Regions from separate parts of the Nitrococcus sp. genome, predicted to be linked through region 1. Evidence: predicted binding sites of a transcription regulator. Region 1 holds the regulator's gene; the other holds the start of a gene.
What was found. The regulator FliA, encoded in region 1, starts transcription of late flagellar genes. The targets are predictions, from matches to a motif close to GCTAAAGTTNNNNNNNNNNCNGCCGATA.

Region 1 (8,043 bases):
CCATCAGCTCCGGTGTAACGACCTTGTCGCCCTGGCGCAGGAGATTGAAGATATCCTCAGTCTGATGACAGATATCGACCAGCGGCCCGAGGTTAAGGAAGCCGGCACCGCCTTTGATGGTGTGGAAACCGCGGAATACCGCATTGAGCAAATTCCGGTCCTCAGGGCGTTGCTCGAGATCCACCAACTGCTCGCTGAGACCATCCAGGATTTCCCGCGATTCAATCAGGAAGTCCCTAAGGATGTCGTCCTGTTGTGGATCAATGGCCATGCATGCCCCCTTCAGAAACCGAGACTGGAGAGTAGATCGTCGACATCGTCCTGGTCCCGGACAACATCGTCGCTCTGGCCGGGGATCGCCGGGCCGTGGCCGCGCAGATCACCGCCCTGCGCATGCTGGGCAACCTCAGCGGACATTTTGCGACCGGATATCCGTACCAGCTTGACGAGCCCGTCCTCGACCTCCTGCACCAAAGCGATGACACGGCGGATTATCTGGCCCGTTCGGTCCTGATAGTCCTGCGCCATGAGCGCGTCGGATAGTAATCCGTGCAGTTGTGAGCCGTCGGTTTGAACGCGATTGTGAAACGCATCCACCTCGCGGCTGAGGTCGCGAAATTATTCGACGCAAATTTCCCGGCGCAGGAATCGCTGCCACTGCCCGCCCAATTCCCTGGCCTGATCGGCGAGTTCGTCTGCCATCGGCAACCCGGACTCCATCGCTGTCAATGTCCGGTGGGCGGCCTGCTCGGTCAACTCGATCACATGGCGCAGCCGCTCCCTCGCGTCAGGGATATCGTTGGCGATCACACTCAAATGGGAATCGGCTTGAAAGGATTTGAGAGCCTCGTGCAGATCCCGAGTCAGCACACCGAGCTCCCGGAAGAGCTCGGTTTCGCGGATCCGCGCGAGCGAATCAATGGTCTGCTGCGCGGCCTCACCGCTCCCTGATTCCAGCTGCTCGACGAGCTGTCGGGCGAGCACCAGGCGCTCGCGTACGTCCGTGTCATCGTTGTTCATAGGCTGTGGTTAGCTCCCGACGCTGATACGCTCGAATATTTTGTCGATCTTTTCTCGGAGCGTAGCGGCCGTGAATGGCTTGACGATGTAGCCATTCACACCGGCTTGCGCGGCGGCGATGATCTGCTCGCGCTTGGCCTCGGCGGTGACCATCAGCACCGGCAAGGCGGCTAGCCCTGGATCCGAGCGTACGTTTTCGAGCAGCTCGATCCCCGTCATACCGGGCATGTTCCAGTCCGTTATGAGGAAGTCGAAGCCTCCGCGCCGCAGTGTCGGCAGCGCCGAATTTCCGTCATCGGCTTCGACAACGTTATCGAAGCCGAGCTCTCGAAGTAGGTTGCGAATGATCCGGCGCATGGTAGAGAAATCGTCCACGACCAGGATCTTCATGTGCTTGTCCAACGCCACGCTTGCCTCCTGTGCTGCATGTGCCTGCCGCGGTGCGGGCGAACACTCTTATATCCAATCGGCCAGCAGAGCCCGCAGCTTGAGCGCAATTCGCCCATGGATCTGGCTGACGCGCGATTCGCTGACACCGAGCACCTCGCCGATCTCCTTGAGATTGAGCTCCTCGTCGTAGTAGAGCTGCATTACCAGTTGCTCGCGCTCGGGGAGTTCTCGAATGGCGGCGCTCATCGCCGCCTGGAATTCGTCCTGCTCGAAGAGCTCCACGGCGGCAGGCGCACGACCGCCCACGTCGTGCAGCTCACCGAGCTCGGATTCCTGCTCGTCGATGCTCACGATCCGCGCGGCGGCGGCATCCTGCAGAATCTGGTGGTAGTCGTTGAGATCGATGCCGAGGTGCTCGGCGACCTCCCGGTCCTTCGCCTCCCGCCCCGTTCGATGCTCGATCGCGGTGACCGCGCTCGCCACTTCCCGAGCCTTGCGGTGTACCGAGCGAGGCGTCCAATCGAGGCGGCGAATCTCATCGATCATCGCACCTCGAATGCGGATGGCAGCGTAAGTCTGAAAGCTCGCGCCCTGGGTTGCGTCATAGTGGCGCGTCGCCTCCAGCAATCCGATCATGCCGGCCTGGATCAGGTCATCGACCTGGACATTTGCCGGCAATCGGCCCGCCAAGTGATGGGCGATACGCTTGACCAACGGCGCATGATGCACCACGGCGTCATCGTCGACCCGAACCTGTTGGACATCCGCATAGGCGGCAAGCTGTTTCATCCCATCACTCCCTGTTGGCTCGTTCCGTAAGCGACGAGTCGTTCCACGAAGAATTCCAGACGACCTTCCGCGGTGGTCGGCAAGGGCCAGCGCGCCACCCGGCGGGCAAGATCCAAAAACGCCCGTCCCGAGGGACTGCTCGGGTAGGCGCACGTCACCGGCTGCTGGCGCTGCGCCGCCTTACGCAGCGATTCGTCTTCCGGAATGGCACCGGTGTAGTCAAGCGTGAGATCCAGAAAACGCGTGGCGACCTTGGAGAGCTTGCCGAACAGCTCCTGGCCTTCGCGGGGACTGCGTACCCGATTGGCAAGCATGTGAAAGCGCTGCACGCCGTGGTCGCGGTTCAACACCTTGATCAGCGCATAGGCATCGGTGATCGAGGATGGCTCGTCACAGGCGACCACCAACACCTCTCGGGCGGCTCTCGCGAAGCTCATGACGGAGTCGGAAATTCCCGCCGCGGTATCCACGATCAGATAGTCCAGCTCATGGCTGAGCTCGCTGAAGGCGTGGATGAGCCCGATGTGCTCGGCCGAGCTGAGCTCCGCCATGCGCTGCGTGCCGGAGGAGGCGGGGATGATGAGCACCCCGTTGGGTCCTTCGACCAACACCTCCTCCAGCGTGGCTTTTCCCTCGATCACATGGGAGAGATTGAGCCGTGGCGAGAGCCCCAACATCACATCGACATTGGCGAGCCCCAAGTCGGCGTCCAGCAGCATGACCCCGCGGGAGGTCTGTGCCAGCACGGTTGCCAGATTCACGGAGACGTGCGTTTTGCCGACGCCCCCTTTACCGCTGGTCACAGCGATGACCTTTACGGGCTTAGGATGGTTCATTCTTTTCAGTCCCGCCGCTTGATCCATGGCCATTTACTGCTGCCCGCCGGCAAGACGGCCGAAACGCAACGCCATCGATTCATCATCGTTTTCCTCGCCGGCATATTGACGCATGAGCGTCAGCGCGCTCTCGAGCAGCTGATCGCTGCGCGCGGGTTGTAGATCCTCGGGAACCCGCTGACCGGTGGCGAGGTAGGCCGCCGGCAGCCGATAGCGCAGCATCGCGGTCAGGACATTGCCCAGGCTGGTGGCCTCGTCGACTTTGCTGAGGATACAACCGGCCGGTTTGACCTTCCGGAACCCGCGCACGATTTCACACAATGCGGGGAGCTGGGTGCTGGCCGAGACGACGAGGTAGGAGCGGATCGGCGAGCCGACGGTCTCCAGCGTCTGCAGCCGCTCGCTCAGGCGCATGTCCCGGTGGCTCATACCGGCGGTGTCGATCAGCACCAGCTGCTTGTCCGCGAGATCCGCCAACACCGCCGCGAGCTCATCGCGATCGTGCGCGGCATGCACCGGCATGCCGAGAATTCGGGCGAAGCTGCGCAGCTGCTCCTGACCGCCGATGCGGAAATTGTCCGTGGTCACCAGGGCGACGTGACGGCGGCCGTGACGCAGCGCGTAACGCGCGGCAAGCTTGGCCACGGTCGTGGTCTTGCCCACGCCGGTGGGGCCGACGATGGCAATGACCCCGCCACGCTCGACGATGTCGTCGTCGGCGACCGGCAGGTGCCGGCGCAGCAGCTCCAGAGCCTCTTCCCAGGCCTGCTCCGGGTCCTCGCGCTCGCCGACGTTATCCGTGAGCTTGCGCGCCACATCAGAGCCCAGCCCCAGCTCGGTGAGACGCTGCAGCAACGTGAGCTGCAAGGGATGCCGCTGTCCCAGCCGCTGCCACTCCTGCAACGACAAATGACTCTCGAAGAGATTGCGCAGCGTGCGGATCTCGGCGCGCATCTCGAGCAGCGCCGGCTCCTGCGTCCATTCAATACGCGGCGACGGCTCGCCAGCCGGCGCCTGCGGCGAGGCGGAGACATTCGCCTCGGCGACAGTGGCCTGCGGGACATTCGCCTCGGGAGCCTCCGGCTCGGCGGCCGAGAAATCCAGGTCCAGCGCGTCGTCGGCAATGACGTTCAGCCGGCGCGTCGGCGCCTTGACGTCTGTTTTTTGACTCATGGTGCGCCCCAAAACCGCCTGGAAGTCCGTGCTGCTGGGCTGCGCTGGGGCTTCCTCCTCGAGCGCGGCACGTACCGCACGCTCGTCGTAGTCCACCGCCGAGATCACCTCCACGCCGCCATCCACATTGCGGCTGGACAGGATCACCGCGTCCGGGCCGTGCGCGCTTCGCACGTCACGGATTGCCTGGCGCATGTCAGCGGCGAATATACGTTTGATCTTCATCATTCCACTCCCGGAGTTGCAGCCATGCCTGAGGCGCTGTCCCGCTGTTTAGCCAGCTCTAGCGGCCACTTGCTGCTGGCCGATGGAGCTGACGATCCGTACTTGCTTGTCATCCGGCACCTCGTTGTAGGAGAGCACGTTCAGGCCCGCGACACTGTGTCGGCTCAGGCGGTACAACCAGCTGCGCAGCGGCGGCGAGGTCAGCAGTACCGCCGGTTGACCCGCCATCTCCTGGCGCCGCACGCTATCGACCAGTGAGCGTTGCAGCCGCTCTGCCAGGCCCGGCTCGAACCCCGCCATCCCATCAGAGGCTCCCTGTATCGTATCTAGCAAGAGTTGTTCCAAGTTCGGATCCAAAGTGATGACGGGAAGCTCGGCGGCCATTCCCGCGATGTTCTGCACGATCATGCGCCCCAGCGCTTGCCGCGCGACCTGCGTGAGCTGGCCGGGATCCTGCGTGCGCGTGCCCTGCTCCGCCAAAGTTTCGACGATCGAGCGCATATCGCGGATCGGAATGCGCTCTTCGAGCAGGTTCTGCAGCACCTTGACCACCACCGACAACGGCAGCGTATTCGGCACCAACTCCTCGACGAGCTTCGGCTGTGTTTGACCGAGCCGCTCCAGGAGCTTCTGGCACTCATCGTGGCCGAACAGCTGATGGGCGTGGCTTTGCACGATCTGACTGAGGTGGGTGGCCACCACGGTGCTCGCGTCGACCACCGTGTAGCCCAGCGTCTGCGCATGGTCGCGCTGCGCGAGATCGATCCACACCGCCTCCAGACCGAATGCCGGATCCCGGGTGGCAGTCCCCTGCAATCGGCCCTGCACCGTGCCGGGATTGATGGCGAGCTCACGCCCGACATAGACCTCCGCCTCTGCCACGGCCACGCCGAGCACGCTGACTCGATAGGCGTTGGGCGCCAGATCGAGGTTGTCACGGATATGCACCGGCTGGATGAGAAAGCCCAGATCCTGCGAGAGTTTCTTGCGCACGCCCTTGATACGCGTGAGCAACTCCCCGCCCTGGTTGCGATCCACCAACGGAATCAGGCCGTAGCCGACCTCCAAGCCGATAACGTCGATCGGCGGCACGTCCTCCCAGCTCAGGTCCTTGTTCTCCGGTGCGACGGCGGCCGGCGCCGGTTCCTCGGCATGCTCTACTCCACGGCGCCGGCCACGTTCGCGGCGGCGATGCTGCCACCAGGCGGCGGCAAAGCACAGTGCGGCGAGCAGCAGGAACGTCAGATTGGGCATGCCCGGCACCAAGCCCAGCGCACCGATGATGCTCGCACTGACCAGCAACGCCCGGGGGTTGTCGAAAAGCTGGGTCATCACCGCCCCGGCCATGTCCTGAGCGGAAGACATGCGGGTGACGAGAATCGCTGTGGCGGTGGAGAGAACGAGCGAGGGAATCTGCGCCACCAGGCCGTCGCCGATGGTCAGCAACGTATAGTTGTGCACGGCGGCGGCGAAGCTCATGTGGTGCTGCGCGAGGCCGACGGTGAGCCCGCCGATGATGTTGATGAACAGTATAAGCAGCCCGGCAATAGCATCGCCGCGGACAAATTTGCTCGCGCCGTCCATCGAGCCGTAGAAGTCCGCTTCCTGCGCGACGTCTTGACGCCGGCTGCGGGCCTGCTCCTGGTCGATCAGCCCGGCGTTGAGGTCGGCGTCGATGGCCATCTGCTTACCGGGCAGGGCATCCAGCGTGAAGCGTGCGCTCACCTCGGAGACCCGGCCAGCGCCCTTGGTGACCACCACGAAGTTGATGATGACCAGGATCGCGAAGACCACCAGACCGACCGCGTAGTTGCCGCCGACGACGAACACGCCGAACGCCTCGATGACCTGACCGGCGGCGCCCGTCCCGGCATGGCCGTTGAGCAGCACCACGCGCGTGGAGGCCACATTGAGTGCCAATCTCAGCAGGGTGGCGATCAGCAGAATCGTCGGGAATACGGCGAAGTCCAGCGGACGCAGCGCGTAGACCGTGGCCAGCAACATCACCAGGCTGAGCACGATATTGAATGTGAAGAGGAGGTCGAGCGCCAACGGCGGCAGCGGTATCACCATCATCGCCAGCAACGCCACGACCAGAAGCGGGGTGCCCAGGCCCTGCACGCCGATTTGGCGCCACCCTCTCGCAAATCCAGCTGCCATGCTCGTCATCGCCTCCGTCTACGGGGTCGAACGTACTTGAGAAATTCCTCGGGCACTGTGGGCTCGGGCCGTTTCGGCCGCTCCGATCCCGTGCGGCGATAGCTGCGCAGCTGGTAGATGTAGGCCAGCACCTGCGCTACCGCGAGATAAAGACCCGCCGGGATCTCACGATCCAACTCGGTGGTGTAGTGCAAGGCCCGCGCCAGGGGCGGCGCCTCGAACAGCGGTACACCGTTTTCCTGAGCGATGCGCCGAATGCGCTGCGCGACGAGATCCGTGCCCTTCGCCAGAAGCTGCGGGGCACGCATGTTTTTCGGGTCGTAGCGCAAGGCGACCGCGAAATGCGTCGGATTGGTAACGATCACGTCGGCCTTGGGCACTTTTTCCATCATGCGCCCTTGCGCCGCCTGCTGCTGGAGCTGGCGGATACGGCCTTTCACCTCGGGCCGGCCTTCGGTCTGCTTGAATTCGTCCTTGATCTCCTGCTGGGTCATCCGCAGCTTGCGGGTGTGCTCCCAGAGCTGGAACGGCACGTCGATCAGCGCGATAACACTCAGCGCCGCCGCCAGCATGAGGAAGGTATTGATGAAAATCCGCGCGGAATGATGCAGCGCCGGCGCTAGCGGCTCACTTGCAAGCGCCCGGAAGTCATCGAGGGACCCCCAGAGCATGTAGGTTCCCACCGCGCTCACCAACGCCACCTTCGCGAGGCTCTTGCCGAGTTCGACGAGGCCGTGCACGCCGAACATGCGCTTGAGCCCCTTGATCGGGTCGAGCTTGCTGGGCTTGGGCGCCAATGCCTTGACGCTGAACGTCCACCCTCCCAAGGCCACCGGGGCCGTTACGGCGACGATGAACAGCGCCAGCGCCAAGGGGCCGACGGCCCAGAGTCCCTTGCCGATCATCGCCTGCAGCAAGCGCAGCGGTGCCTGCGGGTCGAAAATCACGCCACGGCCCACATGCAATCCCTGACGCATTCCGTCGGCCAGGCTCTCGGCCATGTGACCGCCGAAGATGAGCAGACAACCCGCCGCGCCCAGCATGGCCAGCATCGTGGTCAGCTCGCGCGAGCGCGGAACCTGTCCCTGCTCTTTCGCCTCGCGCCGACGTTTCGGGGTCGGCGCTTGGGTTTTTTCCTGGCCGTCGGAATTCTCTTCCGCCACGACGTCCCTCTCCTCTCCAGCTCAATTCGAATACAGCAAGAAGCGTACCGAGGCCCGGCTCCACGCGGATTGCCTAATGCGTCAAGGCAAGCCTCGCGCGCCGATCAGCTGTTGAGGATGTGCCGCAGACCGTCAAACGCCAGGCGCCAAAGATTCGACATCCGCTCCGGCAAGGCGGGAAGCAGAATGTAGAGCACGACCAGAAAACCCGAGAGCAGCGTAAGGGGCAGTCCCACCGAGAAAATGTTCATCTGCGGTGCGGCGCGGGTCATCACGCCGATAACGAG
Region 2 (23,175 bases), on a different contig from region 1:
TTTATCTGTGGCTATTTGGCGAGAACGTTGAAGACCGTATGGGCCATCGGCGCTACTTGTTTTTCTATGTGGTGGCAGGTGTCATCGCGGCGATTGCTCAGGCGTACCCGGAGCCGTATTCGACCGAGCCAATGATAGGGGCGAGCGGCGCCATATCGGGCGTACTGGGCGCTTACGCGATGCTCTTCCCCCGCGCCAATGTACTGGCGCTGATACCCTTGGGGCGGGTGACACAGCTAATACGGTTGCCGGCCGTGCTGGTGCTCGGTCTCTGGTTCATTCTGCAACTGCTGCTCTCGGCACTGGGTGCCGACCCGGGCACCGGGTTTCGCGCCCATATCGGCGGTTTCATGGCGGGCGTCATTCTTTCGCCGTTCTTCCGCCGCAAGGGGGTGCCGCTGTGGCAGTAGAAGCCAACCGCCGGTCAGCATCGGCGCCCACCGCCATTGCGCCGGGCCGGCCAATTTCTTTTGCGTAGATGATATTCCACTTCGCGTCTGAGGTTATCTTCAAACGCGCGGGCCTCGAGTTCCCCGTCGACTTGCGCAAGTAGCGCCTCGAGTTCTTCCCGGCTCATGGACGCAAGATCGAAATCTCTCGTGATGCGATTGGGTTGCGTTATCTTCTCCATTCCTCAATCCGGATGATTCAACAAGATCTGCACTTAGGCCGGCAACGAACCCGTGCCGACATTGTTGCATTATGTTTTGTTGGCGTATTAACGGCGACTTCGCCGATTTGATAGATCATACACAATGTCGCAGTGCGCAAATTCAGCTAGATCACAAAACGCCGAATTACTTTGCGAGTCGGTATGCATTTTCTGTGATTGCCGTTTGCGTAAAAGAGTGACGAAAACGTGGGCGCATCGCAGTTTATGGAGTCTTGGCCCGGATGCATCTGGCGCATACGGCGCCGCGACCGCCTCGGAGCGAATTCGGTGGAGGTCAGTGAGATTGCCCCAATGCGGCTTGAGAGGGTGAGGGCGTTGGGTCGTTTGATTCCCCTATGCACGTCCGGCGGTTTTTTTATCCTAGCGCAATTGTTTAATCGAGCATACCGCAGAAGATCCCCGCCGGTGATTATGCCCTTGTCGTGGACGCGGCGGACGAATAGTATTGAAGGCGCATGTTCTGATAGGGTTTCGGCCGGCGCGATCAAGGTGAGGGCGTGAAACAGGACCATCGAATCGAAAAGGGGAAGCTGCTTCGGCTATTGGATGAGGTGCCGTTCGGCCATGTGACGAGCAGCGTTCATGTCATCGATACTGCGACCGCAAAGCGGCACGAGCTCGCGGGCGTTTCCCTATATTCCAATTCCCAAGGCTGGACGGCTCAGGTCAATTGGTGGGCGGTCGTGGAGACCGATGAGATTACGTTGCGCGTGGGGGACACCGCGAGCGGGGAGCGTGCTTACGAGTTGCGCGATGAATACCGGGATCCCGTTCACGTGGTCGACGAGGAGCAGGGCTCGCCCATGACGGACGATGAGGTATCCGCCATCGTGGCGCAGTCCAAGCTGGCCAAGTCCTGGGAGCAGGATGTGGTGACGGTGCTGAAGGACACCCGCGTACGGCGTGCCACCCTGCATTGATGCATGACTCGGGCTCGCGCTCTCGACTCGAGCAGAAGGCCGCCGGGGCTCGAGGCAGAGCGCGGCATAGGGTGCGCTTTTGCAACACTGGCAGCCGGCCCCGCTCGTGAGAATCGCCTTGGCCGTCCGTGCGGGATTGCCACAAGGCATCAGAGATAATTGAACAAACTGAGCCCCTGAATCTTGGCGAAGCTCTGCTGGGCCGCCTGCAAGCCAATGAGATGCTGCTGGAGCTTGCTTACTGCACTGGCATAATCGAGATCATCGATGGCGCTCTTGGCGGCTTGGAGGTTGAGCGTGGCTGCATCGTTAGCCTCCCGTCCGCTTTCCAAGGCGTTCAACCGGCCACCTACCTCGGCGCGAATCGTGAGTAGCTGATTGAGCGCCTGGTCGAGATTCTGCAGCGTCTGATTGCCGACGTTTTGAAACGCGGCGCTGCCGCGCTCCCCATCCTCGGCGCTTTCCAGCGCCGTGGCGAACCGCTCGACCGTATCGAACAGCGATTGGAAGCCGCTCGGCGTAACGCTGAATTGATCGCCTTTTGCCGGCGTTCCGTCGAACGACACGCTCAGGCCGTCGAAGCGAATCGGCTGACTGGAGTCGTACGGCTGCGTCGTCGTCGGTGTGCCATCCTGGGATAGGGTATAGGTCAAATCGCCGGAGAGGTCGGTGTCGAAGGTCAACGTGTAGGATGAGCCCGTCAGGGCGCCCGGATCGGTGATGCTGATCGGAGCGATGACGCCGCTTCCTGTATTGGCACTTGCTGCTTCACCGACGAATCGCCCGTCGCCAGTGCGCATCTGCATGAACACTTCATAGCCTGTGTGAGTGCTCGCCAATTGGCGATCGGGGGCGATCCGCGTCGTCCGCTGACCCTGATCGCCTTGATAGGTGACCTCGTTGCCGACCTGTAGAAACGGTCGCGTTTGGCTCTGCAGCCCGGAGAACAAATACTCCCCGTTGCCGTCGGTGCTGTTGGCCAACTGCACGAGTTGCTCGAAGCTTTGACGCGCTTCGGCGCCGATCTGTTTACGGTCGGCGGCCGTCTGGGTGGCGTTATTGGCCTGCACCGCGAGTTCGCGCAGGCGCTGGACAACGTTCTGCGCCTCATTCAGGACCGATTCTTCGAGCCGCATCCGCGGCTCGATCTGATCGGCGCTACGGTTGTACGCCTCAATGGAGCCGAGAGACTCGGCAAGCTCCAGCGAGAGGGCGGCGCCGGCCGGATCGTCGGCCGGAGTGAGTATGCGCTGCCCGCTCGCGATTTGCTGCTGCACTTTGGACAGTCGGCTCTGCTGATTGAGCAGGGCGTTCAGACTGAGCTGTTGGTACTGATTAGTCGAGATTCGCATCAAGGCTACCCTCTCACGGCCGCCAACAGGGAGTCGAACAGCGTATTGGCGATGGAGATCGCTTGCGCCGATGCCTGATAGGCCTGTTGATATTGGAGTAGGTTGGCGGCTTCTTCGTCTAGGTTCACGCCGGAGACCGCCTCCCGCGCGGCCTTGGCGTGATTCAGCACGCTCTCCTGGGCATCGCGATTGGTGGTGGCGCGCAAGGTCGCCGTGCCCACCTCGCTGACGAGACCGCTGTAGGTTTCCTGAAAAGTCGCGTTGCCGCCATCCAGAATGCCGGTGCTCGCCAGCTTGCCGAGTTCGAGGATATTGCTGTTATCGCCCACGGCGTTGCTGTTGTTCTCGATCGTAAATTGATCTCCATCGCTGGGCTGCCCGGAGAGCGTGAACTGCACGCCGCCGAGGCCGGGGAGGGATCGCGAGACGCCGTTGCTGTCCATGCTGGGGTTATAAGCGATGGTGGTGCTCGGGTCGCCGTTGACCAGGAAGCGATTGTTGCCGGCATCGAAGGTCAAGGTGTAGGGGGCGCTGAGCGGCAGCGAGGCAGCGCTTGATACGCGTACGTCGGCGATTTTACCACTGCCTTGGTTTTGCGGTGTCCCCGAGGCGGTTGTCGCCTCGGCCACTCGCACGGGGGCGGCCGCGGCAATCTCGCTGGCCCGGGTGATGGCCATGTCGATACCGCCAGCGCCCCCGCGGGTCGGACGAACCAGAAAGGAATCCCCGGCCACCGCGCCCGAGACCTTGGAGACGTCGATGAGCATTCCGTCGACACTCTGGGGTACGCTGCTGATCGCGGTGGCGGTATCGGTGCTCAGATTGGACAACGTCCAACCGCTGCCAGTGTAGCTCAGCCGGTAGTTTGCGCCGGTCAATGCCCCCACCGCGCTCGGATCGAGCCGAGCAAGGCCGGCATCGGGCGTTCCAACCGTGCCCTGATCGCTGAGGACCTGCGGTTGCGCGACTCGAAAAATATCACTGCCGAGCTGCCCGCTCGGCGTGTCGGCGAATTGCAACCCGAGCCGATTCTGACTGTTGACCGCCTCGGCGATGCTGGTCGCGATCAAGCCAAGGCGGTCACTGGTGGGCTCGAGGACTTCGCGTCGGAAATCCAGCAGTCCTCCGAGCGAGCCACCCTGGATGTTGGACGTTATATTGACGGGCGTGCCGTCGCTGCCGGTGATGGCGATCTCCGAAAGCGCTCGGTCGCTGCGTCCCGGCAGGCTTTGTAGACGATTGGCGCTGAACTGGCCCACCAGCGTCTGACCGTTACCCACGAAGACGTCGATGCTTCCGTTATCCGCGGCAACGGTCTTGGTCGATACCAGCGAGGAGAGCTTCGTTACCAGGGTATCGCGCTGATCGAGCAGATCATTGGCTGGCTGCCCACCCGCGCTCGCCTGTGCGCCGACGATCGACTCATTGAGCTGGGCGATCTGCTCGGCAAGGTGATTGATTTGCTCCACCTGGCCTTGCAGCTGCTGCTCGACTTCCGCACCCAACTGGCCGAGCTGGCCGTCGAGAGAGTGCAGCCGGGAGACCAGGTTCCGGCCCGCGGAAAACAGCGTCTGCCGGGCGGGCACGGACGAGGGATCGGTCGCGACGTCCTGAACTTTGTCGAAGAATGCCTGCAACGTCGGCGAAAGCCCGGCCGTCTGGTCGGCAAGCAAGTTGTCGATGCGCCCGGCGTAATCGGCGAGCGTCGCAAGACGTTGATGCTCCGAGGAGCTCGTCTGTACCGCGGTCTGCCGGCTCTGGTCGAACGCCCGGATCGTGCTTGTGACCTGCACGCCGGCACCCACGAAGCCATTGCCATAGGCATCCGGCGCACGCGCGGCGAGCTCGGCACGCTGGCGGCTATAGCCTTCCGTGTTGACGTTGGCGATATTGTGCGCGGTCGTGTTGATCGCGCGCTGAAAGGCGAGCAAGCCGGAGATGCCGCTGCTGAACACATCACCCATGGGATGAGCTCTCCCCTCGTAGCCGCCTATAGGCCGGCACAGTCCTCATTAGATATTCGTCCTGTCAGCCGTTTTCTTGAATTCCGCCTGGCCGATCTGCAGCCGCTCGCTTTCCATGATGCGCCGGATTTTCTCGGCGTAGGCGGGATCCGTCGCGTAGCCCGCGCGCTGCAAGCCGTGGAGGAAATGCAACGCGTCGCCACCGCTGTCGAGCGCATCGGCATAACGCGGCTGGCGGCGCAGGAAGTCGGCGTAGTCGGCGAAGGCCTCCTCAAGCGAGCCGTAGGCTCGAAAATCGGCGCCCTCGCGCCTTGCCACGCCATCGCGATATTCCAGCGTCGCCACCCGCACCGTATCGCCACGCCAGCCGCCATGGGCCTTGATGTTGAATAGGTTGAAGCTGGAGCGACCGTCCGGCCGCCGCAGCACGTGCTCTCCCCAGCCGGTTTCGAGCGCGGCCTGAGCGATCAGGGTCTCGGGCGGCACACCAAGGGACTCGGCGGTGCGCTGGGCCACCGGGTAGATCGAGCGCACAAAAGACTGGGGCGACTCCCACGGGGTCGCCTGGCCGCTCGCGGCGGGCGCTGCCGCCGCCTCAGCGGGGGCCGGCGCGGCGATCGCGTGGCGCCGGTAGGCCGCCAGCGGGTGCTCGCTCGGCGCTGCCGGGGCCGCTGTGCTTGAAGCGCTCCGCCCAAGGAGTTGGCGCTCCACCATCGCGGCGAGCCCCACGCCGCGCCCCTCTGAGATGTTGCTTGCGATCTGCTGGTCGAGCAGTGACTGGTATTGCTTGACCCCTTGCCCGCCAAAAAGCGAATCCCCCGGCGTGGCGGCCCGCATGCTCTTCAGCAAGGTCTGCACGAACAGCGACTCGAACTGCTTGGCCACGGCGCGCATCGACTCGGGCGTCGGATTGCGCAGTTCACGGCGCAGCTCATGCAAGCCGCGGCCGTCGAGCGCATTGCCGTATGAAGTGGAGTTCGGGACGGTCATGGCTGAGCGATACTCCTGCTCTCGCGGCGGCGATCAGATAACGATGAGCTCGGCGCGTAGCGCGCCGGCTTGCTTCAATGCTTGCAAGATTGCTACCAAGTCGCTCGGCGAGGCGCCGACGCGGTTTACCGCCTCGACGATCGCGGAGAGCTCGGTGTCGGGCGCGAACAGGAACATCGGCCTCTTGTCCTCGGTGATCTGCACGTCGGATTGCGGATTGACCACCGTCTGGCCCCGTTGTGCGAACGCCGAGGGCTGGCTCACCCGGGTGTTTTCGCTGATCGTCACCGTGAGGCTGCCGTGGGTGATGGCCGCAGGCCGCACCTGCACATGACTGCCGATAACGATGGTTCCGGTGCGGGCATTGACGATCACCCGGGCAGGGGCCGCGCCCGGGGCGACCTCCAGATTCTCCAGGTAGGAGATGAAGCTCACGCGCTGATTGGCATCGCGGGGCGCCGTTACTTTGACGGAAACCGCGTCCAAGGCTTCTGCGCTTTCCGGCCCGAGCGTGTCATTGACTCGCTTGGCGACCCGTTGCGCGGTGGTGAAATCCGGCGTGTGGAGGTTGAGAACGATCGACTCGCCCAGGGCAAAGGGTGAAGCGACGGCGCGCTCAACGGTCGCTCCGTGCGGAATACGCCCGGTGCTGAGCACATTGACGACGATCTTAGAACCGTCCCGGCCCGATGCGCCGAAGCCGCTGACGAGCAAATTTCCTTGCGCCATCGCATAGACGCTGCCGTCGACGCCCTTGAGCGGGGTCATCAGCAGATTGCCACCACGCAGGCTTTTGGCGTTGCCGAGGGAGGAGACGGTCACGTCGATCTGTTGCCCCGGCTTGGCGAAAGCCGGCAGCTCTGCAGTCACCATGACGGCGGCCACGTTCTTGAGCTGCATCCGTTGGAGCTGGGCGGCCGGCAGCTGAATGCCCTGCGATGCCAGCATGGCGCGGATGCTTTGCACGGTAAACGGTGTCTGGCTGGTTTGATCCCCGGTGCCGTCCAAGCCCGCCACCAACCCATAGCCCACGAGCTGATTGGGCCGCACCCCCGCCACCGAGGCGAGATCCTTGATGCGCTCGGCCTGGACCACGGTGGCGATCAGGAGCAACCCGAAGGCCAGCAAACGGTTGATGCGCTGTGTCATTCCCTCGACTCTCCGATCAGTTGAGTAGCGATCCTAAAAGGGCCATATAACGCTCATGAACAGGCGCGAGAGCCAGCCTACGCGGCTGCTATCGGCCAAGGCGCCGTCGCCCGTGTAGCTGATGCGGGCATTCGCGACCCGGGTCGAGGGCACGGTGTTGCCGGGGCCGATGTCGTAGGGACGCACCTCTCCGGTGAGGGTGACGTACTCGTCCCCTCGGTTGAGCGTGAGCTTTTTCTGCCCCTGTAGCACCAGATTGCCGTTGGGCTTGACGCGCACGACGGTCGCGGTGATGACCCCGGAGAGCGCGTTGCTCTGGCTCGCGCTTCCGCCGCCCTTGAAGTCCTGATCGCTGTTGACGTCAAACGAAACCGGGGTGCCGTTGTAAACGAGCGGTTTGCCCATAAGCGTCGGGGTGGGCAGAGCGTAGCTGTACTGGCGCCCGAGTTGTGTGTTCGCGTCTTTGCTGGCGTTTGTCTCTTCAGCGAGCGTGATCGTGACGATATCCCCGACGCGGCGGGCCGTGCGGTCCTCGTAGAGGCGAACGTCATAGCCGGCCTGGTAGATGGAGCCGTTGACCGCCTTGGGGGGCTGCTCCAGCGTGGGCTCGGGCAGCGCCCGCGGCGGCTGTGACGGGGTGGTGGCGCAGCCGCAGAGCACCAGCCCTGCTAGGATGACAATGACGATTCGCATGGTTTCCCTCCGCCGAATAGCCCGCAACGTCAGAGATTGTTGGTAATGAACTGCAGCATTTGATCCGCGGTCTGAATCGCGCGCGTGTTGGTCTCGAAGCCGCGCTGAGTCTCGATCATGTTCACGGGCTCCTCGGCGATGTTGACGTTGGAACTCTCCAGGGCGCCCGCCTGCACCGAGCCGAGGCCATTGAGACCCGGTGTTCCGGGCTGGGCCGAGCCGCTCGCGCCGGTCTCGACGAACAAATTGCGGCCGATGGGTTTCAGTCCGGCGGGATTGATGAAGTCGGTGAGCTGGAGGTTGCCCACCTGTGTCGGGGTCGCCGAGCCCGGAATTTGCACGCTCACCGTGCCGTCCGCCCCCACGGTTACGCTCTGGGCGTTGGCGGGAATGTTGATGGTCGGCTGCAGCGGGAGTCCGTCGTCGGTGACGACTTGTCCTTGATTGTCAATCTGAAAGGACCCGTCGCGACTGTAGGCCACGCTGCCGTCGGGCTGCAGGATCTGGAAAAAGCCCCGGCCGTTGATCGCCAGATCCAGGGCATTCCCGGTTTGCACGATATTGCCCTGCGTGAATGCCTTCTCCGTGGCGGCCACCCGCACGCCGGTGCCCAGCATCAGGCCGCTGGGAAGCCGGGTGCTCTGTGAGGACTGCCCGCCGGCTTGACGGACGGTCTGATAGACCAAATCCTCGAATTTGGCACGGTCCTTCTTGAAGCCCGTGGTGTTTACATTCGCCAGATTATTGGCGACCGTCGACATGCGCGTCTGCTGCGCGTCGAGTCCTGTTTTGGCAACCCAAAGAGCGGGATTCATGAGTGCATCCTCCTTGAAAGTGCTTGCGTTACATCTGTTAATTGCAAATTATGTGCCCTCGGCGTCACGAGGCACGCAGCAACCGCTGAGCGGCCTCGTCGTTGGATTTGGCCGTTTCCATGAGTTTGACGTATGTCTCGAAATGGCGAGCGTTGTCGATCATATTCACCAGCGCGTCCACGGTATTCACATTGCTCGCCTCTAACGCGCCGGAGGCAATGCTGACCCCGGCATCCACCTCGGCCGGCTCGCCACCGTTGAGGCGAAACAGGCCATCGTCTCCCTTGCGCAGCGCCGTAGACGGCGGGTTCACTAGGCGCAGACGATCGAGGACAACCGGCGCATTGTCCGACTGTCCGACCGGGATGATCGTAATCGTGCCGTCCTGACCGACGGTGATCTGTTTGGCCGGCGGAATCGCCACCGGTCCCGCGTTGCCCAATACCAAGTGGCCATCACCCGTTTGCAGAAGCCCACCATTGGCAATCTGCAGGTCGCCGCGGCGCGTATAGGCCTCGGTGCCGTCCCTGGCCTGCACCGCAAACCACCCCTCGCCATTGACCGCGACATCGAGCGAACGGCCGGTGCTTGTCAGATGTCCCGGCGTCATCGAGCTCCCTAATGCGGTCTCCACGGAATACACCCGGCTTGCGTATCCCGGCCCCGTCACCGATTGGCTCAACAGACCGTCCAGATCGGCGCGGAATCCCGGCGTATTGGCGTTGGCCAGGTTATGGTTGTTGACCTGCTGGGCCTTCAGCGCGTGCTTGGCCCCGGTCATAGCGATGTAGAGAAACCTGTCCATAAACTGTACTGCTCCCGGTGCGGAGCGCGGTCACCGGCTGACGACCGCGCCGTTGACTTAGCGAATATTCAGGACACTCTGGGTGATCTGATCCTGGGTGCTGATCATCTGGGAGTTCGCCTGGAAGTTGCGCTGAGCCGTGATCATGTGCACCAACTGCTCGGTCAGGTTGACGTTCGACTTCTCCAACGCCCCGCCCTGAATCGAGCCCACGCCCGAGGAGCCTGGCGCGGCGGTGACCGGCGCTCCGGACTCGAAGCTCTCCACCCAATGGGTGTCACCGACTTGGCGGAGATTTCCCGGGCTGGCGAAGCGGCTCAGGGCGATCTGGCCGAGTGCCTGGGATTGACCGTTGGTGAAACGGGCGAGGATACGGCCGTCGTCCTCTACCGCGAGGCCTGCGAATTGCCCGGCCGAATAGCCATCCTGCGACAGCGATTTGACGTCGAACACGGAGCCATACTGGGTCAGCGACGAATAATCGACGCTGATATTCGACGTGCCGGCGCCGGCGTAATTGAACGGGAAAGTCGTGGCTCCGCTTGTGGAGACGAACTGACCGGCGCTGTCGAACGTCACGGTAGTGGGGCCCTTCGTCCCAGTACCGTCGTCGCCGTCGACGTAGACGTCCCAGACGTTATCGCTTTGCTTTTGGAAATAGAGCGTCGCGAAATGGTCCTTACCCTGGGCGTCATAGACCGTCGTCGACGTGGAGAAGTTGTAAGTCGCAGGGTCCGCAGGATCGAAGGCGGTCCCGATGGCCGCGGCCCCGGAGTCGAGGTTCGCGCTCAGGCCAATGTTGGCGCTCGCCTTGGGGGCGACGTTGCCGACGTTGACCTGGAGGTCCCCCTGGGCTCCACCGATACTGCCGTTTGGCCCGGCGAGATAACCGGTCAGACGATGGCCGTGCCCATCGACGATGTAGCCATCGCGATCGAGCTCGAATGCCCCGTTGCGTGAATAGGTCGTGGCACCGTTATCGTTCAATGCGAAGAATCCGGTGCCATTTACGGCGAGATCCAGGGTGTTGCCCGTGAAATCGAACTGACCCTGGGTGAACTGCTGGGACACCGAGGCGAGCCGAGTACCCTGGCCGATGGACGTGCGCGCCATCCCAAGATTGCTCGTCGCGTAGAGATCGGCGAATTCGGCGCGCGAGAATTTGAACCCCGTCGTCGCGCTGTTCGCCACATTATTGCCGGTTACGTCCAGGTCCGCAGACGCCGCGTTGAGACCGGTCAAGGCTGTTTCAAATGACATGCGCCATTTCCTCCGTGCTTATTTGACTTGAGTAACTGCATCAAGGCTGACTGCGCCCAGGCCATCGAGATTGAGCTCGAGGCTCTGGCCCGCTCCAAGCGTCACGCTATCGACTCGCGCCGGTGCTCGCATCGGCAGCGACACACTCTGCCCATCGATCTGCGATTGCGCTTGCAGCTGATAGGCGCCGGACGGCATAGCCTTGCCTTCAGCGTTTCTACCGTCCCAATGAAGTGCCGCCTCTCCGGCGGGCTGTGGACCGAGTTCGATGCGGTGCACGACCTGCCCCGCATCGTCCAGCACGGCAACCGTCAGATTGCTGACGGCCGTGGGCAGCTGCACGCTGGCCTCCATTGTTCCGTCGGCCGGCAGATAGCCGCGATCGGAGTCGACAACGACTTGACGCCCGACCAGCGAGGCAGCTTGCAGGGCCAGATTGCCTTGCATGTTGGTCTGGAATGCCTGAAAGGAGCCGTGCAACTGGTCGATTCCCGAGGCCGAGGTGAACTGGGCGATTTGCGTCAGAAACTCGCCGTTGGACATCGGCTTCAGCGGATTCTGGTTCTGCAGCTGCGCGACCATCATCTTGAGGAAATCGTCCTGGCTCACTTGTTTGGAGGCGGGCTGGGAGGCATCCGCAGCACCGCCGACACCGTTTCCGGTCAACGCCGATAAGTCGAGCATTACTGGCCTCCGGCCCTTAGCTTCCGAGCTTCAAGGTCTGCAACAGGAGGTCGCGCGAGGTGCTCACCACCTCGACGTTGTTTTGATAGGAACGTGACGCCGAGATCATGTTCACCATCGCCTCCACCGTGTTCACATTCGATTGGTAGACATAGCCATTGCCATCGGCCAACGGATTGTTCGGCTGGTATAAGGGCTCGGCGGCGGCGGAGCTGGTGACAATGCCGCGCAGCTGCACCGGTACCGCCGGGGAATCGCCGTTGGCCGCATCCAGGGCCGCGGCAAACACCGGTTGGCGGGCCTTGTAGGCCTGCTCGGCTGTGCTCGCGACCGTCCCTGCATTTGCCAAATTACTGGCGGTGATATTCAGCCGCAGTGCCTGTGCGCTCATTGCCGAACCGGCGACGTCGAAAATATCGAAGAGGGCCATGATCAATTTCCTTTGATGGCGCCGAGTAGGTTTTGGATGCGGCCACCGAGAAACTGCAGGGCCGCCTGATACTCGAGCGTGTTCTGGGAGAAGCGCGCCTGCTCACGGTCGAGCTCGACGGTATTGCCGTCGAGTGAGGGATTGGCCGGCACGCGGTACTTGACCGTTGATTTTCCGACGCCGGGCTGTTGTGACCCGATATGGCGGGCGTCGGTCGTGCGCAACGTGCCGTTGCCGGTGTTCGCCTGTCGCATCGATTCATTGAAGTCGAGATCACGCGCCTTGTAGTTGGGAGTGTCCGCGTTGGCGATGTTGCTCGCCAGGAACTGGGTGCGCTCGGCACGCAGCTTGAGCGCCGACGCGGGCAAACCGAAGGCTTTGTCCAAAGTACCGCTCATGTCGTTTTACCTCGTTGCAAATGAGTTGGCGGTGATATAGCAATATGCGTGCCATACGTTGTGCAGTCGTTTTCCGTGATAGGCCCCGCTGGGTAGAGGTTGGCAGGAGAAATGCATATATATGCTGAGTTCATTTGCATAAGGTGTACCTCATGACCCGGCAACTGCGGATTTTGGGAGTACGACTTGCCTTCGGGCTCGTTCTCGCTCTTCTCCTGCTGGCGACCGGCCAGGGGGTCGGCGCCACGGAAGGGCGCTATCAGTCGCTCGCGGCGATCCACGAGGCCGTTTTTCAATTCGTGAAGGAGAAATTCCAAGGCCCCGGCGTGGTCGATGAAGTGATCATCGAGCATCTCGATCCGCGTCTTCGTCTCGCGGCGTGCGGTGGCGAGCTTCAACCATTCGTGCCGGAGGGGCAGCTGAACGCCAGTCGTTTGACGGTCGGCGTGCGCTGTTCCGCTCCGAAACCGTGGCGGCTGTACGTTCCCGTTAGGGTCACACGACATATCGAGGTGTTGGTCGCCTCGCGCCCGCTACCCCGGGGTGTGGCCTTGACCGAGGATGCGATCCGCTACGCGCCACGCGATCCGGCCGATTTGTCCGGCGCGTGGTATACGCAACCGAAGCAGTTGCTCGGTTTGGAGACTCGTCGGGCGATCCGTGCCGGCGAGGTGCTCTCGCCGCAACTCGTGACGTCGGCGCGCCTCATCCGTCGCGGCCAGGAGCTGATACTGTTCGCGACCACGGGCGCGATGACCGTGACGATGAAGGGAAAAGCGCTGGAGGATGGCGTCGAGGGTGATATCGTGCGGGTGCGTAACCTTTCCTCCAACCGTATCGTGGAAGGTCGGGTGATTGACGCCGACAAGGTGCAGGTCAGCCTATAGGTGGTGTGCTATCCTCCGTTGGATTAAAGTTTTCGTCGTTGCGGTCGATTGCTAAGCCAAGGGGTATCAAAGCCCCCGGGTTTCACTGCCGTAACGGCCCAGGCCAACGGAATTGAGGGAGTTTGCGCGATGACTAGCCCCATCGAGAACAGACCGCATGTCGTGCGGTCCCAGGTTGCGGGCCAGAACCGGGCCCACGACGCCAGGGCCGAATCGCTAGGCTCGTCGGCGGAGGCGCATTCTGCCAAGCGTTTGGACGCCAGCCTGCAATCCGATCGGCTACAGGCCGTGAGCGATGCGCTGGAGCGCACACCCGAGATCGATTCGAAACGAGTGGCGGACATTCGTGAGCGGATTGCCCGCGGCGAGTATCCGCTGAATGTCGAGCGAATTGCGGAACGATTCACAGCATTAGAGAAATTGCTAGATGGCTGACGGGATCAACATGGCGGCGACGGCGCGGATTCGCCATTCCATTGAGGATGCGATGGCAGCGCTTGAACAGCTCGCGCAGCTGCTGGCGGATGAATGCCGCCTGCTGGGGCACCGAGCCCCACCCGAGCAAATGGAGCGTTTGGCGAGGGACAAGCGCGACGTCGTGGCAGCGCTCGAGCAAATCGACGTCGCTCGCCAGCACACCTTGCGTGAGGCGGGGTGTGACTCGCCCATGCAGGGGATGAAGCAATTCTTGCAGCTGGCTCAGGCCCCGGAGCTGGCGGCTTTGTGGCAGGGTTTTCTGGCAAAGCTTCGCGAGGTGCGTGCGCTCAACGAAGCCAACGGGCTGGCGATCCGACGGAGCCAAGCGCTCGTGGGTGCCGAGCTCAAGGTGCTGCGGGGAGAGTCTCCGGAGGCGGGCGGGGCGCTGTACGATGCTGCCGGAGGGTGCGGCTACGCCGCTCGCGGCCGAATCATTTCGAGCGCATAGGCAACGCCATTTTACTGGCCGGCTCTTGGTGAAAGGCGCCTCGACGCGGGCGAATTTCGGCCTGATTATTACGGCTGCCGTTTACCGACGCGCGGCTTCGTCCAGCGGCAGCATGGCTTCGGCGGTAGGGGATGGTGGAGCCAGGCGGGATCGAACCGCCGACCTCTTGCATGCCATGCAAGCGCTCTCCCAGCTGAGCTATGGCCCCAAAATATAAAGCAAAAGTTTAGGGTTGCGTCGATTGTGTGTCAAGCACTGGGCCCGCGCCACCCAGGTTTCCTCGGATCCAGGCCTCGGCCGTCTCGATGCGATGCAGGGTGTTTTCACGGCCGAGCAGCGCCAAGGTTACGTCAATCGGCGGCGAGACCGGACCACCACAGACCGCTATTCGTAGCGGCTGTGCTACCGCGCCGAGCTTGAGGCCGGCGGCTTGCGCGACGGCTGTAACCGCGTCGTGCAAACGCTCTGCTGTCCAATCTTGTAGGGCGGCGAGCTCTGCACGCACCCGCGCGAACAGCCCCGGCGTCTCGGCAGTGAACACCTTGCGCACCGCCTTGGGGTCGTAGTCGGGCGGATCGCGATAGAAGAAAAGACTTTGGTCGGCCATCTCCACCAGCGTCTTGCTGCGCTGCGCCTGGCAGCTCACGATTTCCTCGATGGGTGGCCCCTCGGCTGGATCAACGCCACGCACGCCCAGATGCCAGCTCAGATGGCGTCCTACATAGGCCGGATCGGAGTTCATCAGGTAGTGTTGGTTCAGCCAGAGAAGCTTCGGCCGGTTGAGGCTGGCCGACGATTGGTTGATATCTTCGATGTCGAAGCGCTCCACCATCTCGTCGATCGTGAAGATCTCCTGATCGCCATGAGACCAGCCGAGGCGGGCCAGGTAGTTCAGCACGGCCTCTGGCAGAAACCCCTCATCGCGGTACTCCATGACGCTGGTAGCGCCGGTGCGCTTGGAGAGTTTTTTGCCGCTCTCATCGAGAATCATCGGCACGTGGGCATACACCGGTGGTGAGACGCCGAGCGCCTTGAGTATGTTGACCTGCCGGGCTGCGTTGTTGAGGTGGTCGTCGCCGCGGATGACATGGGTGATGGCCATATCCATATCATCGATCACCACGACGAAGTTGTATGTGGGAGTGCCGTCGGCGCGGGCGATGATCAGATCATCGAGCTCGCGATTGCGGAATACGACCCGTCCACGGATACGGTCATCGACGATCGTGTCCCCCTCCTCTGGGGTCTTGAAACGGACGACCGGGGGTTCGCTGGCCTTGGCCGGGGGGGCGTCAAGCATCCGACAGCGTCTGTCGTAGCGCGGTTTTTCTTTGCGTGCCAACTGCTCGGCACGTAATAGTTCGAGGCGCTCGCGCGAGCAGTAGCAGCGATAGGCGCTGTCCTGCTCAAGCAAGGTCTCGACCATCTCGCGATACCGCTCGAAGCGCTCGGTCTGATAAAACGGCCCCTCGTCGTAGTCCAGTCCCAGCCACGCCATGCCTTCGAGAATGGTGTTGATCGCCTCGCGTGTTGATCGTTCCCGATCGGTGTCCTCGATACGGAGAACGAAACGTCCGCCGTGGCGGCGAGCGTATAGCCAGCTAAATAACGCTGTGCGCGCACCGCCGATATGCAGGTACCCGGTGGGGCTCGGGGCAAAGCGGGTCTTCACGATCATTTCGGGTCCTTCGAGGACAGGGTTTGCCAAGCGCGGCCAGGGAGACCGTGAGTATTTCAAAACATATTAGTTTATCAGTTCGCCCGAACAGTGCGGAAGCAACTGGGCGCGGCGCGTTTGACAAGTGTCGCGAGGCCGCCATAGACTGCGATTGCTCATGGGCGGCTAGCTCAGCGGGAGAGCACTGCCTTCACACGGCAGGGGTCGCTGGTTCAATCCCAGCGCCGCCCACCAGAAAAACAAGGGGTTAGGCCAAAAGCCTAGCCCTTTTTTATTGTCGGGTAGCGCCATGTCCGGCGCAGGAGCTCCAGCATGACCGGCAGATCTCGGTTTGAGCGGGGCATTGCCGTTGCCCCTCGCAATAGTCATGGGTGCCGACGCGCATTTGCTGCGGATCTGATGAGGTCTAGGAGTTGGTAGGCGTTACCATTATGGCAACGCCGCCTGGAGCGGGGTAAGCTATCTGCCGTGCATGCGCCGAGCCATAGGGTTTGCCGCTTTGCCCGCTAGCACGACCCTTGTCGCGTGTTTCAGACCCAAGCTCAACTCAGCTCGCGCCGCGCGTACAATCGCTGGCGAACGGCGCGGCGGCCATCGGGCAGTGACACCTCGCCGTGCTCATAGGCATAGACGGTCAATACGCCACATACGGTTTCGAGGAGTTCGCCCGGTTCGAGCAGAAAGGCCGGATTGGTCGGCTTGCCGAGGCGTTCCTGCCCACGCGCGAAAGTGTCATAGAGCAGCACGCCGCCGGCCTCGAGGGAGGTGAGGATGTGAGGCAGGATGGGGCGCCAGAGATAGTTGGTCACCACGACACCGCTGAAGCGCCGGTCGGCTAACGGCCACGGATCATGTTCGAGATCGGCTTCGAGCGCTTCGAGTCGCGAATGCTCATGCAGATCGGCAATGCCGCTGAGATCGATATCGATCGCCGTGACAGGATGACCCCGCTCGAGAAAGAGGCGAGTATGCCGACCGCCGCCACAAGCGAGATCGAGCACGCGCCCCTGTGGCGGTATTTGTGAAGCGAAGCGCGCTATCCACGGCTCCGGTGTGGCGGTATGGCCAATTGGCTTGTGCACAGGCACCTCTTGGTCGACATTCGGAATGTTACGGCCGCTATGTCATCGCAAAACCGGCGAGGACTCAACTTTACTGCCGCGCGCCTTTGGCTGTCAGCCTCGACGCATGCGTCGGTCTCGAGAATATGGGTATCGACCGGTCACGCTCTCGGCTCAGACAATCATGGTTAGTGTCAGCGGCGGACTCGACAATCCTACCGTCTCAGAGATCCCCTTCGAAGATTGGGTACGAGGTCTTCCGCGCGAGTTCGATCAGCGGGAAATAAACCGACTTCGCCTTGCCTGGGATTGCCTTCGAACAGCCTGTACGGCGCAGCCCGAGGACTCGGCGCAGGTTTGTTTTCAGCAGGCCGTGGCGAGCGCCTCGGTACTCGTCGGGCTGGATCTCGATACTGACACGGTCATCGCCGGGCTACTCAATGATCTGCCCCGGCTCGGCGCGGAGTGCGCAGCCCTGGTGTCCGAGTTTGGTGAAACGGTTCCGAGCCTGATCGACGGCGCTGCGCAGGTCGGCGGTATCACTGACCTGCACCGGCCGGCCGAGAAGAAAAGCGCTGGCCAGATCGAGGCGTTGCGCCAGATGATTCTGGCCATGGCCCGAGACATGCGCGTGGTGTTCATCGCGCTTGCGCGACGCTTGGTCGCCCTCCGCACGCTGCAACAATGGCCGCTGAGTGTCCAAAAACAGGTGGCACGGCAGACGCTCGCGCTGCATGCCCCGCTGGCCAATCGCCTCGGTATCCTGCAGCTCAAGTGGGAGTTGGAGGATTTGAGCTTACGGGTGCTGGAGCCCGATAGCTACCAGCGTATTGCGCGCCTGCTCGTCGACAGACGTGAGGATCGCGAGCGCGCCCTCGGCGCGCTACAACGAGGCGTTTCCGAGGCACTGCAGCGGGGCGGCATCGATGCGCAGGTGACCGGCCGGGCAAAGCATATCTACAGCATCTACCAGAAGATGCGCCGAAAAGGCCTCGATTTTCACGAGTTGCTCGATATCCGCGCCATTCGCGTGCTGGTTGATACGGTTCCGGAGTGTTATGCGGCGCTCGCCGTGATTCACAGCCTTTGGCAACCCATTCCTCACGAGTACGACGATTACATCGTTACCCCCAAGGCGAACGATTATCAGTCCCTGCATACGGCCGTGGTGGGGCCGGAAGGCAAGAATCTCGAGGTCCAGATCCGGACTTGGGAAATGCACCGCCGCGCGGAGCTTGGGGCGGCCGCGCATTGGCGCTATAAAGAGGGCGGCCGTCGGGATGCGGAATTCGATGATCGGGTGGCCTGGCTGCGAGAGCTGCTCCGGTGGGCGCGCGAAGAGGTGCGCGAATATGCCCCGATGGAGCGCTACCAGGCCGAGTTGTTCGAGCATCGTATTTATGTCCTCACGCCGCGCGGAGATGTTCTCGATCTCGCGCGAGGCGTAACGCCACTGGATTTCGCCTACCGTATCCATACGCAGGTCGGCCATCGCTGCCGCGGCGCGAAGGTCAACGGCAAGATGGTGCCACTGACTTATACGTTGCAGACCGGCGATCGGGTGGAGATATTGACCGCTCGCCGGGCGCAGCCCAGTCGCGACTGGCTTAATCCCAAATTGGGTTATCTAAAGAGCGCGCATGCCCGGCATCGCGTTCGGCGGTGGTTGCGGCTTCGTGATTACGACCGCAACGTTGCTGACGGCCGCGTCCTGTTGGAGCGCGAACTGCGCCGCCTCGGCGGCGCGCGCTCGGTGAGTCTGGAGAGTTTGGCGCAGCGCTCGCGTTTTCTCGGAGCAGAAGAGTTCCTGGCGGCTGTCGGCCGTGGCGATGTCACGGGCGGGCAGATCGCGGGGCTGTTGCATGAGCACGGTCAAGGCGAGCAGGCGAAGCGTCGTCCGGAGTCCGCGTCGCAGAAGATCAGTCGATCAGGCCGGGAAGGGTCCGAGGCGATCCTCATTGATGGCGTGGGGAACCTGCTTACCCGACTGGCGAGATGCTGCCGGCCCGCCGCGGGCGATGCGATCGTAGGCTACATCACCGGCAACCGCGGTATCTCGGTGCATCGGCGGAATTGCGCCAACCTGTCGCGTCTCGATACGCCGGGGAAGGAGCGGCTCATTGAGGCGGTCTGGGGCACGTTAACTCGACCAGCGTAAGCCACCGCCTATGGCGGTGTGACTAACAGAGGCTCTGCCGTTCCGTCGTGCGTTGAGGTAGATGACCTCCTTCCAAGCGAGAGAAGCGGAAGGAGGTCATCATGCGAGACTGGACGAGCCAGTCCCACGTGAGATGGTACTGCAAATACCACGTAGTGTTTGTGCCGAAGTATCGGAGAAAGGCGCTCTACGGGAGTCTGCGCCGGGAGATTGGACGGGTGTTCCGGGAGCTCTGCGAGCGGCAAGGAGTGGAGCTGGTTGAGGGCCATGCGATGGCGGATCACATCCATCTGTGCTTGAGCATTCCGCCGAAGTACAGCGTGGCGAACACGGTGGGGTTTCTGAAGGGCAAGTCGGCGATCCGGATTCACCGCGCGTATTTGGGGCGGCGAAAGGGGTTCACGGGAATGCACTTTTGGGCGCGCGGTTACTGTGTGAGCACGGTGGGACTGGATGAGCAGGTGATCAGGGCATACATCCGCAATCAGGAAGCCGAGGAGAAGCGGCAAGAGGAGTTGCGGCTGGAGGGCCTTTAGGCCCTTTCATCGGAGTACAGGCCCCCTCCGGGGGCCTTCACCAAACCACCCGCTCTGCGGGTGGTACCTGATTTGCGTCCCGGATTTAGCGGTTCAGCGTCGGGTAGCCCTCGACGTATACCCAGTCCGAGTCCTTGGCGGGAACGTGGCAGCCCTTGCAGGTCTGGGAGAAGCTCTCGGAAACGTTGGTCGTCGTGTCCTCTGGCTTGAACAAGGCCCAACCCCAGCCTTTGCCCCAGTGCGGACCATCGAAGCGGTTCCGGGTGTCTTTGACCATCATGAACCAGACCGCGGGCTCGGTCGCCCATTGGGCCTGGCCGGTCGTCATCTTGGCGGCGCCGACTTTACGAATCTCCTTTATCAGCACCGTTCCGTCCGGAAATTTGCCGCTCTCGCGATAGCCCTCGGCCGCCTGCGGCTGCGTATACACATCGTGGAATCCATGGCCCGGGGCTTTCGGGTCGGCGACGACCCAGGAGCCGAGATGGGTCCACGAAAGACGGAAGCCTTCGGGCAGACGGATCTTGCCGTTCGCGTCCACGTACTGCCCAAAGGTTTGCTCGGCAAGGTTCGCTGCCTGAGTCGTGGTGATTACCGTGAACGCGAGGCCGGCGCTGAGCAGGAAAGTCAATAGCCTGTTCATGGTGTCTCCTTTCATTCTTTGTACGAGTCGAGGCGGTCGGCATCCGGCAGTTTCATGCTCGATGCGTTCCTCCTCGGGCAGTCAGCCGCTAGCGGCTGGGAGGCTTATTGGCCTGCTGCGCATAGTGGACGATAAGCCAATACGTTTGGTATCTTTAAGTACATAATTATATTCCTATCGTATCGTTATGGTAGATCGGCTTGCCTCGCTATTACGGCGCTTCGAGTTGCGCGCCAGGGTATTCAACAGTGGACCGCTGTGTTCCTCTCATACCTTCGATGCCGTGGACGGTGTCGGGCATATACATGTGTTGTTGCGAGGGGCAATGCACGTGGAGACGGTGGGTGAGCCGTCCTTCGACATAGACGCGCCGTCGCTGCTTTTCTACATGCGGCCCATCACCCACAGACTCGTGCCTTCCCGGTCCCACGGTGCCGAGACGGTCTGCGGTTCCATCGATTTCGGTGCAGGCGCGGAGAACCCGCTTGCCCAGGCACTGCCGCGCCTGCTGGTTATTCCGCTTGCCGAGCTGGAGATGCTCTCGCGCACGATCGAGCTGCTCTTCGAGGAGGCTTTCGCGAGTCGCTGCGGGCGCCAAGCCGTCCTCGATCGGCTGTGTGAGCTTATGGCGATCCAATTGCTGCGTTACCTCATGGACCGCGAGCAAGTGGACGTCGGCCTGCTCTCAGGACTCGCCGACCGGCGCTTGGCCAAGGCGCTGAACGCGATACACGACGATCCGGCAAGCCATTGGACACTCGAGCGGATGGCCGAACGGGCCGGGATGTCACGGGCGCGCTTTGCGGCACGTTTTCGCACCACCGTTGGTATGACGCCGGGAGACTATCTTGCCCGTTGGCGGCTTGGGTTGGCGCAGGCGCTGTTGAGGGGCGGCAAACCGGTAACGGTGGTCGCGCACGAGGTCGGCTACAGCGGCCCCGCGGCCCTGGCTCGTGCGTTCAAGGCCCGCTTTGATGCCTCGCCGCTGGATTGGCTGCAGCAAGCCCGGGCGGTGGCCTCGCGGGACGACGCCCGGGAGCCGTCCCGCGCTTAGCGCAAGGCTCGCCCTCGCCGCAGGCCGCGGTTCCCCAGGGCATCCCCGAGCCTCGCCATACGCCCGCTCCGCGCCACGCGGCAATGCCCCTATATCACTCTCGCAACGGTTGGGGTCGTAAATCTTAAAACGCGACTCAAGTCTCATTCCGTGAAGACGCTAAATACCTGTAATGCTTTTTCTCCACGAGGCAGCGCGGCAGCGCTTATCTCCACGACACCAACAATCAGAAAGCGTTTTGGTCTTTATCCACGGAATGGGGAACAGGGATGAAAGGGGAGAGGATCGGGCATCACCGTCTCAGGCACGACGGCACCGGAGGTGAGCTTTTCGTCATTGTTATCGTCAACGTGCTGTTGAAGATAATTACCTTGGGTCTCTATCACTTCTGGGCCAAGACCCGCGTGCGACGCTACCTTTGGACGCAGACCGGACTCGATGGCGAGCGCTTCGAGTACACCGGGACCGGCGGTGAGCTGCTGGTGGGTTTGCTCAAAGCGATCGGGTTGTACGTCCTCGCGCTGATCGTATTCATGGCCGTCAGTGCCGTGGCGACGACGTTGCTGGGGCCGTCAGGCAGCGCGCTCGCCACGGCCACATTCGCGCTAGCCATCGCCTTTGCCGCCGGTGCCGCGCGTTACGCGAGCCGCCGCTACCTTCTGTCACGCACCCGCTACCGCGGTATCCGCCTTGGCCTGCAAGGCTCGGCCTGGTGTTATGGTGCGCTCGCTTTCGGCTACATGCTGCTTGCCGCCGTGACACTGGGGCTTGCCACGCCCTGGGCGCGCATGGCTTTAAAGCGCTATGTCTATCGCCATCAGCGTTTCGGCAGCCTGGCCTTTGAGTTCGACGGCCACGGCGACGATCTTTTCAAGGTCTTTGCGCTGTGTTTGCTATTTGCCATTCCCACCCTGGGACTGAGCTTGCTTTGGTATGCCGCGGCGGAGGCGCGCTACGTCGCCTCCCGGCTGCGGCTCGGTCCGGTGCGTTTTGTGCTCAACGTCTCCGGCGTTGAGCTGATCGGCCTCGTGCTGGTGAACCTGCTGCTGCTCGTGGTGACGCTGGGAGTGGCGCTGCCGTGGGTAACGGTGCGCACCGTGCGGTTTTTCACCACACGCGCGCAGGTGGTCGGCGAGCCGAACTACGAGGCCGTCGTGCAGGCCGAGTCGGCGGCGGACGCTACCGGAGAAGGCTTCGCGGACGCCTTCAACCTCGGCATGGCATGAATCGCGACATCGAGGGCTGGTGGTGCGATGGCCGCAGCGGCGCCCGCCGGCGTGTGCGTCTGGCACGCGGCGGCGGGCAGTTGCGGCTGCTGGGGTTGGAATCCGCAGCGGAAATCGCTCGTCTCGGGTTCGCGGGTCTGCGTCTCACCGAGGAGGTTTATCGCGGCCAACCCATCCGGCTTGCGCACCCTGACTGGCCGGACGCCATCCTGACGGTTGAGGACCATCGGCTCGTCGAATGGCTCGATGCCGACGCGCCCCGCGTTCGGCGGCGCTATCTTGCTCGCCACGCCACCGGCCGGCGAATTGCCTTATGGGGCGGGGCGCTGCTGATCGTGATCGCCGTGCTTACACTGGTGGTGCCTCGGCTCATGGGTCTGCTCGCGCCCGCCGTGCCGGTGACCTGGGCGGAACGCCTGGGGCGGGCGACCGTTGCAGAGCTTGCCGGCACCCGGAGGAGCTGCCGCGATCCGCGGGCGCAAGCCGCCTTGGACGACCTTGTCGGGCGGCTCTCGGCAGGGGCCGACTCGCCTTACCGATTCACCGTGCGGGTTTTGCACTCGCCGGTCGTTAATGCGGCTGCGACGGCCGGCGGTCATATCATCATCTTCTCCGGAATTCTCGAGGCGATGCAGACGCCCGAGGAACTGGCCGCGGTTCTCGCTCACGAAATCGCTCATGGAATCGAGCGTCACCCCCTGAAGGCGATGCTCCGCCACATGGGCTATCGGCTGATGCTCGGGCGCTTGAGCGGGGATGCCGGCATCGGTGCGGATCTGGTCTCCGAAGCCGCACAGCTTACGCTCGAGAGGCGCCACAGTCGGGAGGCTGAAGCGGCAGCGGATTATGGTGCCATGGTGCTGCTGGAACGCGC

Region 2: a site for FliA is predicted at 13,043-13,070, ahead of flgM (flagellar biosynthesis anti-sigma factor FlgM). Genes of this name have one in related genera too.

What each region holds. Positions count from the first base shown of each region.
Region 1 covers NZ_JBXWZQ010000087.1:10,534-18,576, reverse strand. Annotated here, with positions in the region: partial or broken gene AC52Q4_RS06820 (Hpt domain-containing protein) at 1-271, opposite strand, end outside; partial or broken gene AC52Q4_RS06815 (protein phosphatase CheZ) at 283-1,020, opposite strand; gene cheY (chemotaxis response regulator CheY) at 1,030-1,422, opposite strand; gene AC52Q4_RS06805 (RNA polymerase sigma factor FliA) at 1,477-2,199, opposite strand; gene AC52Q4_RS06800 (MinD/ParA family protein) at 2,196-3,068, opposite strand; gene flhF (flagellar biosynthesis GTPase FlhF) at 3,069-4,433, opposite strand; gene flhA (flagellar biosynthesis protein FlhA) at 4,482-6,593, opposite strand; gene flhB (flagellar biosynthesis protein FlhB) at 6,599-7,756, opposite strand; gene fliR (flagellar biosynthetic protein FliR) at 7,861-8,043, opposite strand, start outside.
Region 2 covers NZ_JBXWZQ010000065.1:27,725-50,899, reverse strand. Annotated here, with positions in the region: gene AC52Q4_RS05410 (rhomboid family intramembrane serine protease) at 1-410, shown strand, start outside; gene AC52Q4_RS05405 (hypothetical protein) at 1,171-1,593, shown strand; gene flgL (flagellar hook-associated protein FlgL) at 1,743-2,945, opposite strand; gene flgK (flagellar hook-associated protein FlgK) at 2,951-4,909, opposite strand; gene flgJ (flagellar assembly peptidoglycan hydrolase FlgJ) at 4,958-5,899, opposite strand; gene AC52Q4_RS05385 (flagellar basal body P-ring protein FlgI) at 5,933-7,048, opposite strand; gene flgH (flagellar basal body L-ring protein FlgH) at 7,082-7,741, opposite strand; gene flgG (flagellar basal-body rod protein FlgG) at 7,771-8,556, opposite strand; gene AC52Q4_RS05370 (flagellar basal body rod protein FlgF) at 8,621-9,361, opposite strand; gene flgE (flagellar hook protein FlgE) at 9,419-10,621, opposite strand; gene AC52Q4_RS05360 (flagellar hook assembly protein FlgD) at 10,640-11,305, opposite strand; gene flgC (flagellar basal body rod protein FlgC) at 11,322-11,735, opposite strand; gene flgB (flagellar basal body rod protein FlgB) at 11,738-12,133, opposite strand; gene flgA (flagellar basal body P-ring formation chaperone FlgA) at 12,286-13,020, shown strand; gene flgM (flagellar biosynthesis anti-sigma factor FlgM) at 13,150-13,455, shown strand; gene AC52Q4_RS05335 (flagella synthesis protein FlgN) at 13,448-13,945, shown strand; tRNA gene AC52Q4_RS05330 (tRNA-Ala) at 14,078-14,153, opposite strand; gene gltX (glutamate--tRNA ligase) at 14,172-15,623, opposite strand; tRNA gene AC52Q4_RS05320 (tRNA-Val) at 15,783-15,857, shown strand; gene AC52Q4_RS05315 (class I SAM-dependent methyltransferase) at 16,166-16,705, opposite strand; gene AC52Q4_RS05310 (RelA/SpoT family protein) at 16,869-18,842, shown strand; gene tnpA (IS200/IS605 family transposase) at 18,944-19,378, shown strand; gene AC52Q4_RS05300 (cytochrome P460 family protein) at 19,464-20,021, opposite strand; gene AC52Q4_RS05295 (cupin domain-containing protein) at 20,209-21,075, shown strand; gene AC52Q4_RS05290 (YjgN family protein) at 21,345-22,301, shown strand; gene AC52Q4_RS05285 (M48 family metallopeptidase) at 22,298-23,175, shown strand, end outside.